4 regions of the Yersinia hibernica genome follow, and region 2 is predicted to be linked to each of the others. Evidence: predicted binding sites of a transcription regulator. Region 2 holds the regulator's gene; each other region holds the start of a gene.

Region 1 (3,218 bases), 1.6 Mb from region 2:
CTGTTCAGCAATTTCTTCGCGCAACTGGATAGTCATTTCCAGGTCTTTACCGTTTTCCAGGTCATCCTGCAAAGAGTTGAACTGAGCCAGTTTGTCTTTCATCAGGAAGTCGATACCGTAAACGGCTACACGACGATAGTCACCGATGATACGCCCACGGCCATACGCATCTGGCAAACCAGTCAGCACACCAGATTTACGGCAGTTCAGGATGTCTTTGGTATAAACGTCAAACACACCTTGGTTGTGAGTTTTGCGGTATTCGGTGAAGACTTTTTTCAGTTGTGGGTCAAGTTCACGACCATAAACTTTGCAAGAGCCTTCTACCATTTTGATGCCGCCGAATGGGATCAGGGCACGTTTCAATGGTTTTTCAGTCTGCAGACCAACAATGGTTTCCAGATCTTTATTAATGTAGCCAGCATCGTGTGAAATGATGGTCGCCGCTACGTCGGTATCGAAATCAACTGGCGCATGGGTGCGGTTTTCCAGTTTGATACCTTCCATAACTTGCGCCCACAACTTGTCGGTCGCTTCGGTAGAGCCGGCAAGAAAAGACTCATCGCCTTCATAAGGAGTGTAGTTTTTCTGGATGAAGTCACGGACGTTGACTTCGTTCTGCCAATCACCTTTGGTAAAACCTTGCCATGCTTTGGCCAATTTTTCATTAAGTTCGGTCATAATGCTTCTACCTTTTAATGTGAATTTCTTCGAAAACCGTGTGCGGCCACACTTAGTGTTGCTGGTCACCGCGCAGATAAATTACCCAGTAAGTCAAACCTACCAATAATCCGCCACCAATGATGTTGCCAATAGTGACCGGGATCAGGTTATTAATAATAAAGTGACTTACGGTTAAGTTAGCAAATTGCTCTGGTGCTGCACCTATGGATTGCCAAAACTCAGGCGACGCAAAGTTTTTAATCACAATAGCCATAGGAATCATAAACATATTGGCGATGCTATGCTCAAAACCGCTGGCAACAAACATTCCCACCGGTAAAATCATCGCAAACATTTTGTCCATTATGGTACGGCCGGAGTAACTCATCCAAACCGCCAGGCAAACCATTAAGTTAGCCAAAATCCCCAAACATACTGCTTCAATAAAAGTATGGTGCATTTTGTGGTCAGCGGTTTGTAAAACATTCAAACCCCATTGCCCATTTGCCACAGTATATTGGCCCGCGAACCAAATCAGGCACACGAAAAACAGCGCACCGAACAGATTCCCGATATAAACATTAACCCAGTTGCATCCCAGTTGACGCCAGGTAATTCGGCCACTGGCTTTGGCGACAGTTGTGAGCACGGTAGAAGTGAAAAGGTCACCACCACATACCACCACTAACATCAGCCCCAAGGAGAAACAAATCCCCCCCACCAACTTGGCGAAGCCGAAAGGTACGCCCGCGGTACCGGTGGTTGCTGTAATATAAAAAACAAACGCAATTGAAATAAACACACCAGCAGTAATCGCTAAATAAAAGGTTTTTAGCGGATGCTTGGTGGCTTTATAGACACCGGCATCTTCGGCCACTTTAGCCATTGCCGCAGGTAATAATGCATCGAAGGGGTTGTCAGCTTTCACACTAACTCTCTCTTAAGGGTTAATAAAGCACAACGAGATACTAGCAAAGCAGTATAGCGTGAAAATTGATATGGATCATATTGCGCGAGTTTAGTTCGCGATAAAACACTACAAAATGTGTGCTTAATGAGGTTAATTCATTGATTTTTAAAGTGAAAAAATATTTTAAGATTTACAAAAAATTTTGATTGGACTGTTTTAAAGCCGTTGAGAACGTTAACTAAAAGTGCTGTTTGTAGCTATTTTCATTATTCTCCGTCATTAAAAATTAACTATTTATTCACCTATTTTTTTGTTTTATCTGATTGGCAAATAATGCTTGTTTAAAGGTGCTGTATTTTGCCTTCAGCGGCGTCAGAAAATAACGTTTTTTTATGACAAAAACAATTGTTGGCTTGAGTCGTGGGTATTTATTTTAAGCCGGAGTAATGGCAGGAATTAAAAGCGGTGAGATAGTGAGAGATAACAAAGCGGCATTTGCCGCTTTTCTGATTTGATGACTGCCCGATAGACGCATCACTGAAATCTATCGGGCAAGTAATTACTCGCTTTTGGCCCAATAACGGCGCTTAGCCGCCTGCAATTTAGCATAAGCACCCAGCAATGCCTGATGTGCCGGCAGGGCTTTGAGATCGGCATCAACACTGAATAAGCCGTTAAAACGCTCTTCAGCGGCAATGGCGGCAGACGCGGCATCTACCGCTTCTTGGCCATACATTTTCACAAACGCGCCATAATACTGTGCGGCATCACGCTCTGGCTCCTGAGTCAGCAACAGCAGGGTTTGCAGGCAACGGTAATAGTTTGCTTGTTTCGCAGTGAAAACCGATGAGTTGAAATCTTGTGTCCACTCAACCCAAATCAGCGCCTGCTCCAAATCACCACCTGCCAATGCCAGCATGGATTTCAGCTCACCCACGCGCAAGGTATACCAGCCGTTATCCTTGCCCGAGGCGATCCCGAGCAGCTCGCGTACCCGGGCAAAATCGTCCAGCCCGTCGTCATCCAATTTCTGAATGAGTTCTAAATACTGTTCTGGTTGCCAATCACTGTCTGGCAGGGCCAGTAGGGTGTCACGCAGATGCACGCCCATGGTGTTATTGGCCATCAGCAAATCTTCTGCCGGGTAAATATCGGACATCCCTGGCACCAGAATGCGGCAAGCATACACGCCAAGATGTTCATAATCAGCGATATACACTTCGGCATCTTCCTGTTTGAAGATGGCCATCAAGGTGGCGAACTCTGCTTCAGTGGTGCCTTTAAAACTCCAATCTACAAATGGATAGTCGGCATCTTCTTTAAACATATCCCAGCTGATTAAGCCGCTTGAATCGATAAAGTGGGTTTCCAGATTGGTATGCTCAGCCACTTCTTCATCATCAAAGGTGGGCGCAGTAAACACATCTAAATCTTTGAGGCTACGGCCTTGCAATAACTCGGTCACGGTACGCTCAAGGGCGACACCAAAGTCTGGATGTGCACCAAACGAGGCAAAACAGGTGCCATTTGAGGGGTTAAACAGCACCACACAGATGACCGGATAAGCGCCACCCAAAGAAGCATCGTAAGAGAGAATTGGGAAACCTTCTTCCTCCAGTTTGGCGATAGCTTCCACCACCCCCGG
Region 2 (3,218 bases):
ACCAGATAAGCTATCAATGTGATGAATAACATGATGCTCAGTGTGGTGCCTTCCGGCATCTTAAAATGCAGCAAAGTTGCCGCGAGTAGCAGCCCAATCAGGGTGCCAAGGGCGCGGTGATGAATACGTATTTTTGTGGCGTTATAGCCGTTTTGCGTCACCAGCATGATGGTGAGTAAAATCCAATAAGGTTTAGGCAGGTGAATAAGGTTGCCGATATAACTGCCTGTGGCCAAGGTGACACCCATCCGACCTGCATCACGTAATACACTGGATTTAAAAGATAAGTAACTGACAATAGCTGGCCAGAGCGGCTGGGGTACCTGGCTGGACATCAAATCGCGGTCATATTGCGGGCGCTGGTCACTCAGGATTTGGGTAATATGACTGATATGGTAATAGCAGAATTGTGCCACCGGATTATTAGGATATTGCTGGGCAATTTCTTCCAGTTCGACCAGTGCATCACCCGCGCTAACATGGGTTTTCGCCCGGTGGTGGTAGAGAATATCATCGGCGATGGTGCGCATTTGTGTTGAGATAATCTGTATATTGCGCTCAAGAACCTTTTCTATTGGTGTCTGTTCAACCAGTTCTTGCGTTTTTTCTGACTGATTCATCGCCGCAGTGATGTGTTCTTGCAAATCGAGTGCCATTTGAAAGAGTGTCAGTAGCCGTTTTCGTTCTTTTTTTGTGGTATTAGGGAGCAAGTTAAATTGTTGATAAAGTTGATTAATTTTATCCATAATACCTTGCTGTCTATCTAACAGCTGCGGTATCGTCTTTTCTGCTTCTTGCTGCTGGCCAAATAAACGATATGCCGCGTCGCAATAATCAGCCAACAGATGATAAAGCTGGCTCAATGGCTCACGGATGGGCTGGTCCCTGCATAAGCGAAACCACAGCCAGGTAAATACGCCGTACCAGAGAGTCCCCACGGCACACATCAAGGGGGCTTGCCAGATAGGTGCGCGGCCCACCATGCTGAGGCTGAAAATAGCGGCGATAAGGGCGGCGGGAAGCAGTCGACCATTGAGCTGACTGATAGCTCCACTCACACCCAATATTAATGCCAAGCCAAGCATCACTGCGGGTAATGGAACTTCCCACAGCAGCAGTTGCTGAGTGAGGTAGCTACTGAATGTAAAGAGAGCCCCGCCGACAATCAGTCGTCGGAAGAAATGTTGATGGGGGGTATCTAGCGCCGCAATGTTACAACACGCTGGTATCAGGGAGAACATCAACCCCAGCCGTAACTCGCCCATGGCGAATCCCAACGCCGCAGGTATGCAGAGGACTAATGTTTGGCGAAGTGCATAGTTAACTTCAGGATGATAAATAAGCCGTTGCCAATTCATATAGGCCCCAGAAGTTTATTGATCACACAAATAAAAAACCGGTGCCGAGGTAACGACACCGGTTTATGGGGGAATTAACGCGTGCCGTAAACGACAATCGTTTTACCGTGCGCGGAGATCAGATTTTGATCTTCCAGCATTTTTAGTATCCGCCCCACAGTTTCGCGGGAGCAGCCAACTATTTGACCAATTTCCTGGCGGGTAATCTTTATCTGCATCCCATCTGGGTGGGTCATGGCATCAGGTTGTTTTGCCAGGTTAAGCAGCGTTTGTGCAATGCGCCCAGTGACATCCAAGAAGGCGAGGTTACCCACTTTCTCCGATGTAATCTGCAAGCGGTTCGCCATCTGTGAAGACAGGCGCATCAAGATGTCTGGGTTAACCTGAATCAACTGACGGAATTTTTTGTAAGAAATTTCAGCCACTTCACAGGCGGTTTTTGCTCTAACCCAGGCACTACGTTCTTGGCCTTCTTCAAATAATCCAAGCTCGCCGATGAAATCCCCCTGATTGAGATAGGAGAGAATCATCTCTTTACCTTCTTCATCTTTGATAAGCACCGCAACGGAGCCTTTCACGATGTAGTAAAGCGTTTCGGCCTTTTCACCTTGGTGAATTAGCGTACTCTTCGATGGATATTTGTGGATATGGCAATGAGACAGGAACCATTCGAGAGTCGGGTCTGTTTGTGGCTTGCCGAGAACCATTCGCTGTTATCCTCTGTTGTTATCGCAGCCAGACTTAACAGGGTTCAGAGTTCCCTGCGCGGCGTGCTTATAAAATACACTTTCTCTTAGCATATTAATTTGCTCAACTGCCGAAAGGTATAGCCAAGATACGTACCGGATAGAAACCCTTCACTGAGTATTGAGAAGCTACCCTATTTAATTCTAGAAACAACACTTTCGATTCTGTTTGTAGCACAGGATGAGGCCAGTGTCTTGTGTTGTATCGCTTCAGCATGATGAACATCGGGTTACATTGCCAGTTTGTAAATGAAAGGGTAGTCTGAATCAGAAAATTTAACCGGGAGCAAGAGTTATGCAGGCACGTGTAAAGTGGGTTGAGGGGCTGACATTTTTGGGGGAATCCGCTTCAGGGCATCAAGTTTTGATGGACGGAAATGCGGGAGACAAAGCACCGAGCCCGATGGAAATGCTGTTAATGTCGGCGGGCGGCTGTAGCGCAATTGACGTTGTCTCTATTTTGCAAAAAGGCCGTAATGATGTGCGCGATTGCGAAGTGACGTTAACCTCGCAGCGCCGGGAAGAGGCACCGCGCCTGTTTACACAAATTAACCTGCATTTTATTGTGAGCGGCAAGGGCTTAACCGATAAAATTGTTGAGCGCGCGGTGGAGCTGTCAGCTGAAAAGTATTGCTCGGTGTCTCTGATGCTGGGCAAAGCGGCGACCATTACCCACAGTTTTGAGATCCGCGAAATCGCCTAAATAAACTCGACGGACTTGAAGCAGCGGAGATGTTGGCCGCTACTTCAAGTACGCAGGCGATTAAATAATCTTTTTGCCTTCCAGTAATTGCTGCACCAATGGCGCCATAATCAACTCCATTGCCAGCCCCATCTTCCCGCCTGGGACCACCAAAGTATTGATATTGGAAATAAACGATCCCTGTAACATCGCCAGTAAGTAGGGAAAATCGATTTGATTCAGACCTCTAAAGTGAATGACAACAAAACTTTCATCCAGTGACGGAATGGCTTTGGCGGCAAATGGGTTGGAGGTATCGACGGTCGGTACTCGCTGGAAGTTAATGTGAGTCCGCGAAAATTGTGGCGTGATGTAGTTAATATAGTCATCCATGGAGCGCACCACGGAATCCATCACCGCCTCACGAGAATG
Region 3 (3,218 bases), 1.9 Mb from region 2:
AAATTAGGACTGAATGCCCTGACTGCGCAGGTAATCTTCATAGTTACCGGTAAAGTCGATCAGTTTCTTCGGTGTCATTTCAATCACTCGGGTCGCCAATGAACTGACGAACTCACGGTCATGGGATACGAAAATGAGTGTGCCTTCATACATTTCCAATGCCATATTGAGGGATTCGATCGACTCCATATCTAAGTGGTTCGTTGGCTCATCCATTACCAGAATGTTCGGGCGCTGCATCATCAGCTTACCAAACAACATCCGCCCCTTCTCACCGCCCGACAGCACTTTAACTTTCTTCTTGATATCATCTTGGCTAAACAGTAAACGGCCTAACACACTGCGCACCGCTTGCTCGTCGTCTTTTTCTTGTTTCCACTGGCTCATCCAGTCAAATACGGTCAAGTCGATGTCAAAGTCGCTGGCATGATCCTGTGCATAGTAACCTATCTTACTGTTTTCAGACCATTTTACTGTGCCAGTATCGGGCTCATAGTCTCCGACCAATGTCTTCAGTAAAGTCGATTTACCAATACCATTTGGCCCAAGAATAGCCACTTTCTCGCCGACTTCCAGGCGAAGATTCAGGTTCTTAAACAGCGGGCCGTTATCAAAACCTTTAGTCAACATTTCTACTTCAAGCGCATTACGGAACAACTTTTTATCCTGGTCAAAGCGGATAAACGGGTTCTGACGGCTAGAAGCTTTAACTTCATCGAGCTGAATTTTATCAATCTGACGCGCCCGTGAAGTAGCCTGTTTAGACTTAGAAGCATTGGCGCTAAAGCGGCTAACGAAAGATTGAAGTTCAGATATCTGAGCTTTTTTCTTCGCGTTATCAGATAACAGGCGCTCACGTGCTTGAGTCGCCGCAGTCATATATTCGTCATAGTTACCCGGATAAACACGCAATTCACCATAATCCAAGTCCGCCATGTGGGTACACACCATATTAAGAAAATGGCGGTCATGGGAAATAATTATCATGGTACTGCTACGTTCATTCAGAACCTGCTCTAGCCAACGGATAGTATCGATATCCAAGTTGTTGGTGGGTTCGTCAAGTAACAGAATTTCTGGGTCAGAGAACAGAGCCTGAGCCAACAATACGCGCAGCTTCCAGCCAGGAGCGATTTCGCTCATCAAACCATAGTGCTGCTCGACAGGGATACCAACACCAAGCAACAATTCACCAGCACGGGCTTCTGCGCTATAGCCATCCATTTCACCATAGGCAACTTCTAAATCAGCCACTTTATAGCCGTCTTCTTCACTCATTTCAGCCATGGCATAAATGCGGTCACGCTCTTCTTTTACTTCCCACAGTTCGCCGTGCCCCATGATGACGGTGTCCAGCACTGTGTTGTTTTCAAAGGCGAATTGATCCTGACGCAATTTACCCAAGCGCTCATTTGGGTCAAGGAATACGTTACCGCCACTTGGCACTAAATCGCCGCCAAGAATTTTCATGAATGTGGATTTACCACAACCATTAGCGCCGATCAGACCATAGCGATTACCGCCACCGAATTTTACTGAAATGTTTTCAAACAGCGGCTTGCTGCCGAATTGCATGGTGATATTGTTAGTACTTAGCACAGAGCTCGCTCTCGATTGGATGACTGAATAGGGATATTCAGAATACTAGAAAATGTGATTCGGCGCGCATTATGCCACAAGATGACAAGAGTATCGCCTCCAGTTTGCATGAAATATCAGCAAGGGGACAAATCGGGTAATAGGCTGATAGCATAACTGGGTTCATTACACGATAAAGGGGCTAAATCGCCCCCCAATTAAACAAAATACCATCAGAAGAAATGTTAATGCGATGCTTCATTCAAACATTGTAATGCACTGTATTTATCTAATAGAAAAGGCCGTAGATAGCCCACAGTATTAGACATCGGTAACACTTCTTCACTGAGGTGAATATTCAATATATTGCGGAGATAATCACGCCGTTTTTGTATTCTTTGCCAAACATCAGGATAATCAGCGGCCAGAGATTCACGTAACGGCTGATCGGCTAATGCAATGCAATCCTCGGCACTCACTCCCGCATAACCTTTGACTGAGGGGATAATATCGATTTGGAATAACATTCCACTACGGATTTTCTCTTCCGACCCCTGATAAATGGGCGAACATAACCATTCTTCATCCGCAACTAAGTGCCCAGGATTTAAAGACCAATGGTATTGTGCCTTAGGGAAAACAGCTTCAACTAGCGCATACATCTCTTTACCTGACATGCCAATACGAATATTTTCTAACCAAGTAATAACCGTGGCGTAATAAGGAATAGCAACCTTGTCGAGATAATCTCTTTCCGCCACAGGCAGTTCATCAGCTTGAGAGACTGCATAACCTGTTCTACTGCTTAAGCCACCTTTAAACCCAGTGGTCAATGATACTTTATCGCCAAGTTGCACGGTTTTATCACTCGGATATAAATTCGCTTTTTCAAAACGCTCACCTGTTGCAGCAATCATCACAACAGTATTCGGCTGCCCTTCATCTGCCAGACAAGCACCTAGTTGTTTTTCAGTTACACCTATATCTACCGCAGTTAATGCACTAAGAATACAATTAGAGGCCAGATTAGCGCCATATTCATAATGCGCTAATTCATTTGCATTATTGGTCACTCTAGCCGCAGTATCACTACCAATAAATAGGCTGGTGGCATTAACTACCAAAGTTGATGATACAACAGACTCCTTTATCGCCGTTAGAATAAAACTAGGAATATCAAACAATTGACTATTATCATCTAATTTACTGGTAAAGAGCTTCCATCCAACAACACCAATTTTTTTGGCCTGTCGGATTTTTGTTTCTGCCAATAATTCAACTAGCGTTTTACTATTATCCATCGGTTGATTTGGCAGCGAAAAATAGGGGACATGAATTGCTGTATTACTCACTCGCGCATATTGAGACAATTTTAAACTCTCATTACCCAACAATAAATAGACCTCCCCAGTGACATGTAACACCAGAGCGGCCTCTTCAAATCGAGGGATAAATCCACTGAGATACTCAAAGTTACCTCCATGCTCCTTATCAGCATAAACCAGTAAATAATCAATGTTAGCCTTAATCATATTGGCGATAATTTTAGCTTTACGCGCCGCAATGGTGCTGTCATTTATCGCAACTTTAGTGGCAGCATTCAGTCTTGGAGGAATATCAACAAGGCTAAGTTTTATCTG
Region 4 (3,218 bases), 1.0 Mb from region 2:
GGAAAAACCGTCGATTTCTCTTTCTCGCCGCATGCTGCAACCGCAAAATATTAACCAACCAGATGAGATGGTTAACTTGATTAATAATGAGGATTCTTCATTTGACCTCACTCAATCGCCAGATATTATTTTGCCGCCAGATATGGCGAAAACCAAAGGCGATACCGCGTAATGGCATGGAGCCGTGGGCAGATGCCCTATTTTATCGATACACATTGTCACTTTGATTTTCCACCTTTCAGCGGTGCGGAAATGGCGAGCTTAACTAGCGCCGCACAAGCGAATGTCAGGCAAATTATCGTGCCTGCCGTGAGCGCTGATTATTTTTCGCGCATTCTCGATTTGGCGGCTAACTATCCACCACTATTTGCCGCGCTGGGCCTGCATCCGCTTTATATTGCGCGGCATCAGGAGGCTGATTTAGCCACATTGGCATCGGCCCTGCGAGATAAAACCGACAAACTGGTGGCCGTGGGGGAAATTGGCCTGGATCTCTATATGGATGAGCCGCAGTTACCACGCCAATTAACGTTATTGAATGCTCAGTTGCAACTTGCCAAGCAGCATGATCTTCCGGTCATTTTGCATTCGCGCCGATCACATGACCCGCTCGCGGCTGTCTTGCGTAAAGCCGCTTTGCCACGCGCTGGTGTGGTACACGGCTTTGCGGGCAGTTTAGTGCAGGCGCAAGCATTCATTCGCTTGGGTTATTACATTGGTGTGGGGGGGACTATCACCTATGAACGGGCGCAGAAAACGCGCCATGTGATGGCGACATTACCCCTATCCGCCCTATTACTGGAGACTGACGCGCCGGATATGCCCCTTGCGGGCTTTCAAGGTCAACCCAACCGGCCAGAGCGAGCAGCAAATGTCTTTGCTGTGTTATGTGAGTTACGCCCTGAAACCCCGCAAGAGATTGCAGCTCAGCTATTAGAAAACAGCCAACAGTTATTCTCATTACCCTCAGTTAATTAATGCCCCGATAGTATTTTGATTTCATTATACAAATCATCCTAATAGTTAGCGTGCTTTCACTTTTCGCTGTTTTAATGTGATTCTCATCACGTTAATTATCTTACAGTTGCTTCCAGTTGTGTTTATTTGTGACAGAGATAGTTTGATAGTCAGGTCATGCCGGTATAATCCACTTCCACATTATTACAAAACAAATCATTAACAGGATTATCTGCATGCTCATGAGTTTAGTCGGAATGGCAGTACTGATATTAATAGCCGTGCTACTTTCCAGTAATTTTAGGGCGATCAATATCCGCACTGTAGTTGGGGCATTTATTCTTCAGGTGGGTATTGGTGCGTTGGTATTATATGTACCTGTAGGGCGTCGTATTCTTGGCGGGATGTCTGAGGGTGTCGCGAATGTTATTGCTTACGGCAATGACGGGATTTCATTTATGTTTGGCGGCTTGGTTTCCGACAAAATGTTTGAAGTCTTTGGTGGCGGTGGTTTTGTATTTGCCCTGCGAGTTCTGCCCGTCATTGTATTCTTCTCCTCATTAATTGCCGTTTTATATTATCTCGGCATTATGCAACTGGTAATTAAAGTCTTAGGTGGTGGGCTACAGAAACTGTTGGGCACCTCGCGCACTGAATCTCTTTCCGCGACGGCCAATATTTTTGTTGGGCAAACCGAAGCGCCATTGGTGGTGCGCCCTTATATTGCCACTATGACGCAATCTGAATTGTTTGCCATAATGTGTGGTGGCTTAGCCTCCGTCGCGGGTTCAGTATTGGCCGGTTATGCCCAAATGGGCGTGCCGCTAGAATACCTGATTGCGGCCTCCTTTATGGCGGCTCCCGGGGGGTTGCTGTTCGCTAAGTTGATGGTGCCAGAAACTGAAAAAACGCACGATAAGGTGGATGCGGCCACGTTGATTGCCGAAGATGATCGCCCAGCTAACGTCATTGATGCTGCGGCATCTGGCGCGGCTTCCGGTCTGCAATTAGCGCTCAATGTTGGTGCGATGCTATTGGCCTTTATTGCATTGATTGCATTACTCAATGGCATCCTGGGTGGCATTGGCGGCTGGTTCGATTATCCACAACTCTCTATGGAATTAATTCTGGGCTGGGTATTCTCGCCAATTGCTTATCTGATAGGGATTCCCTGGAGTGAGGCCATGGTGGCTGGCTCCTTTATCGGCCAGAAGATAATTGTGAATGAGTTCGTGGCATTTATGAATTTCGGGCAATACCTACAAGCTGAAGAGTTAGTCAAAGCGGCTGGTTTACAAGTACTTTCTGAACATTCCAAAGCCATTATCTCTTTCGCCCTGTGCGGTTTTGCTAACTTGTCCTCTGTCGCCATTTTGTTGGGTGGGCTAGGTAGCATGGCACCTAACCGCCGCCATGATATTGCGCGTTTGGGTCTGAAAGCTGTTGCAGCAGGTACTCTGTCAAATCTGATGAGTGCCACTATCGCTGGCTTCTTCCTGGCTTTGTGATTCGGCGAGTTTGACTTGCCATTCTGGATTGGGCAGTGCTCATTAGCGCCACATACTCGCTGTATGCTGCGGCTCTGGTGCGCTGCCCACATTCAAGCCGTCTGCCCCACCGATGTCTAATTGCTGTCTGGTTCAGCCCATAATTCTGCGGATTCCTCGCCATAAGCTATCCTTGATGCAAGTGGACATATTAGTGTCAGCTAGCCATAAATCAGGTTATTTTGTGACATTAATCACATATAATTTATATCCGTTACAAGTTACTATTGATTACTGTGAATTTGAACACATCTCATCAGCTGATAACGTGTTCAAATAGAGCGATAAGTTAGTGCGGTGAGATGGATCTCAATTGCCACCCATAAAGGGGCTATCTTCAAGGAACCAAGTCCGCTCGCCAACGTATTGAGCTAGCACCCTGCTGCTCATAAATAAATGCTCAGTTTTGGCAAGGTGTCAGGGCTGAAAAGTGTTGGAGAGTTTTATGACCGATTTAACCGCCTGCGCGAATCTAAACGATTATGCTAAACGCGCACTGAGTTTAATGGATTTAACCACCCTGAATGACGACGATACCGATGAGAGGGTTATTGCTCTGTGTCATCAGGCGAAAAGTCCTGCCGGTAATACCGCGGCAATCTGTATTTATCCTCGCTTTATTCCTATTGCGCGTAAAACATTACGCGAGCAAGGAACACCTGAAATCCGCATTGCAACCGTCACTAATTTCCCACATGGCAATGATGATATTGC

What was found. The regulator CRP, encoded in region 2, controls carbon source genes, mostly activating them, when cyclic AMP is high. The targets are predictions, from matches to a motif close to ATGTGANNNNNNTCACAT.
Positions count from the first base shown of each region.
Region 1: focA (formate transporter FocA) is a predicted target of CRP. The motif match lies at 1,655-1,672, and genes of this name have one in related genera.
Region 3: D5F51_RS12035 (ABC-F family ATPase) is a predicted target of CRP. The motif match lies at 1,652-1,669, and genes of this name have one in related genera.
Region 4: D5F51_RS03180 (NupC/NupG family nucleoside CNT transporter) is a predicted target of CRP. The motif match lies at 1,053-1,070, and genes of this name have one in related genera.

Region 1 covers NZ_CP032487.1:1,282,389-1,285,606, forward strand. Annotated here, with positions in the region: gene pflB (formate C-acetyltransferase) at 1-681, opposite strand, end outside; gene focA (formate transporter FocA) at 734-1,591, opposite strand; gene ycaO (30S ribosomal protein S12 methylthiotransferase accessory factor YcaO) at 2,133-3,218, opposite strand, start outside.
Region 2 covers NZ_CP032487.1:4,406,286-4,409,503, reverse strand. Annotated here, with positions in the region: gene D5F51_RS20785 (YccS/YhfK family putative transporter) at 1-1,358, opposite strand, end outside; gene crp (cAMP-activated global transcriptional regulator CRP) at 1,433-2,065, opposite strand; gene D5F51_RS20775 (OsmC family protein) at 2,400-2,807, shown strand; gene D5F51_RS20770 (phosphoribulokinase) at 2,868-3,218, opposite strand, start outside.
Region 3 covers NZ_CP032487.1:2,547,221-2,550,438, forward strand. Annotated here, with positions in the region: gene D5F51_RS12035 (ABC-F family ATPase) at 4-1,599, opposite strand; gene D5F51_RS12040 (M24 family metallopeptidase) at 1,824-3,218, opposite strand, start outside.
Region 4 covers NZ_CP032487.1:665,955-669,172, forward strand. Annotated here, with positions in the region: gene D5F51_RS03170 (patatin-like phospholipase family protein) at 1-172, shown strand, start outside; gene D5F51_RS03175 (TatD family hydrolase) at 193-978, shown strand; gene D5F51_RS03180 (NupC/NupG family nucleoside CNT transporter) at 1,194-2,465, shown strand; gene deoC (deoxyribose-phosphate aldolase) at 2,950-3,218, shown strand, end outside.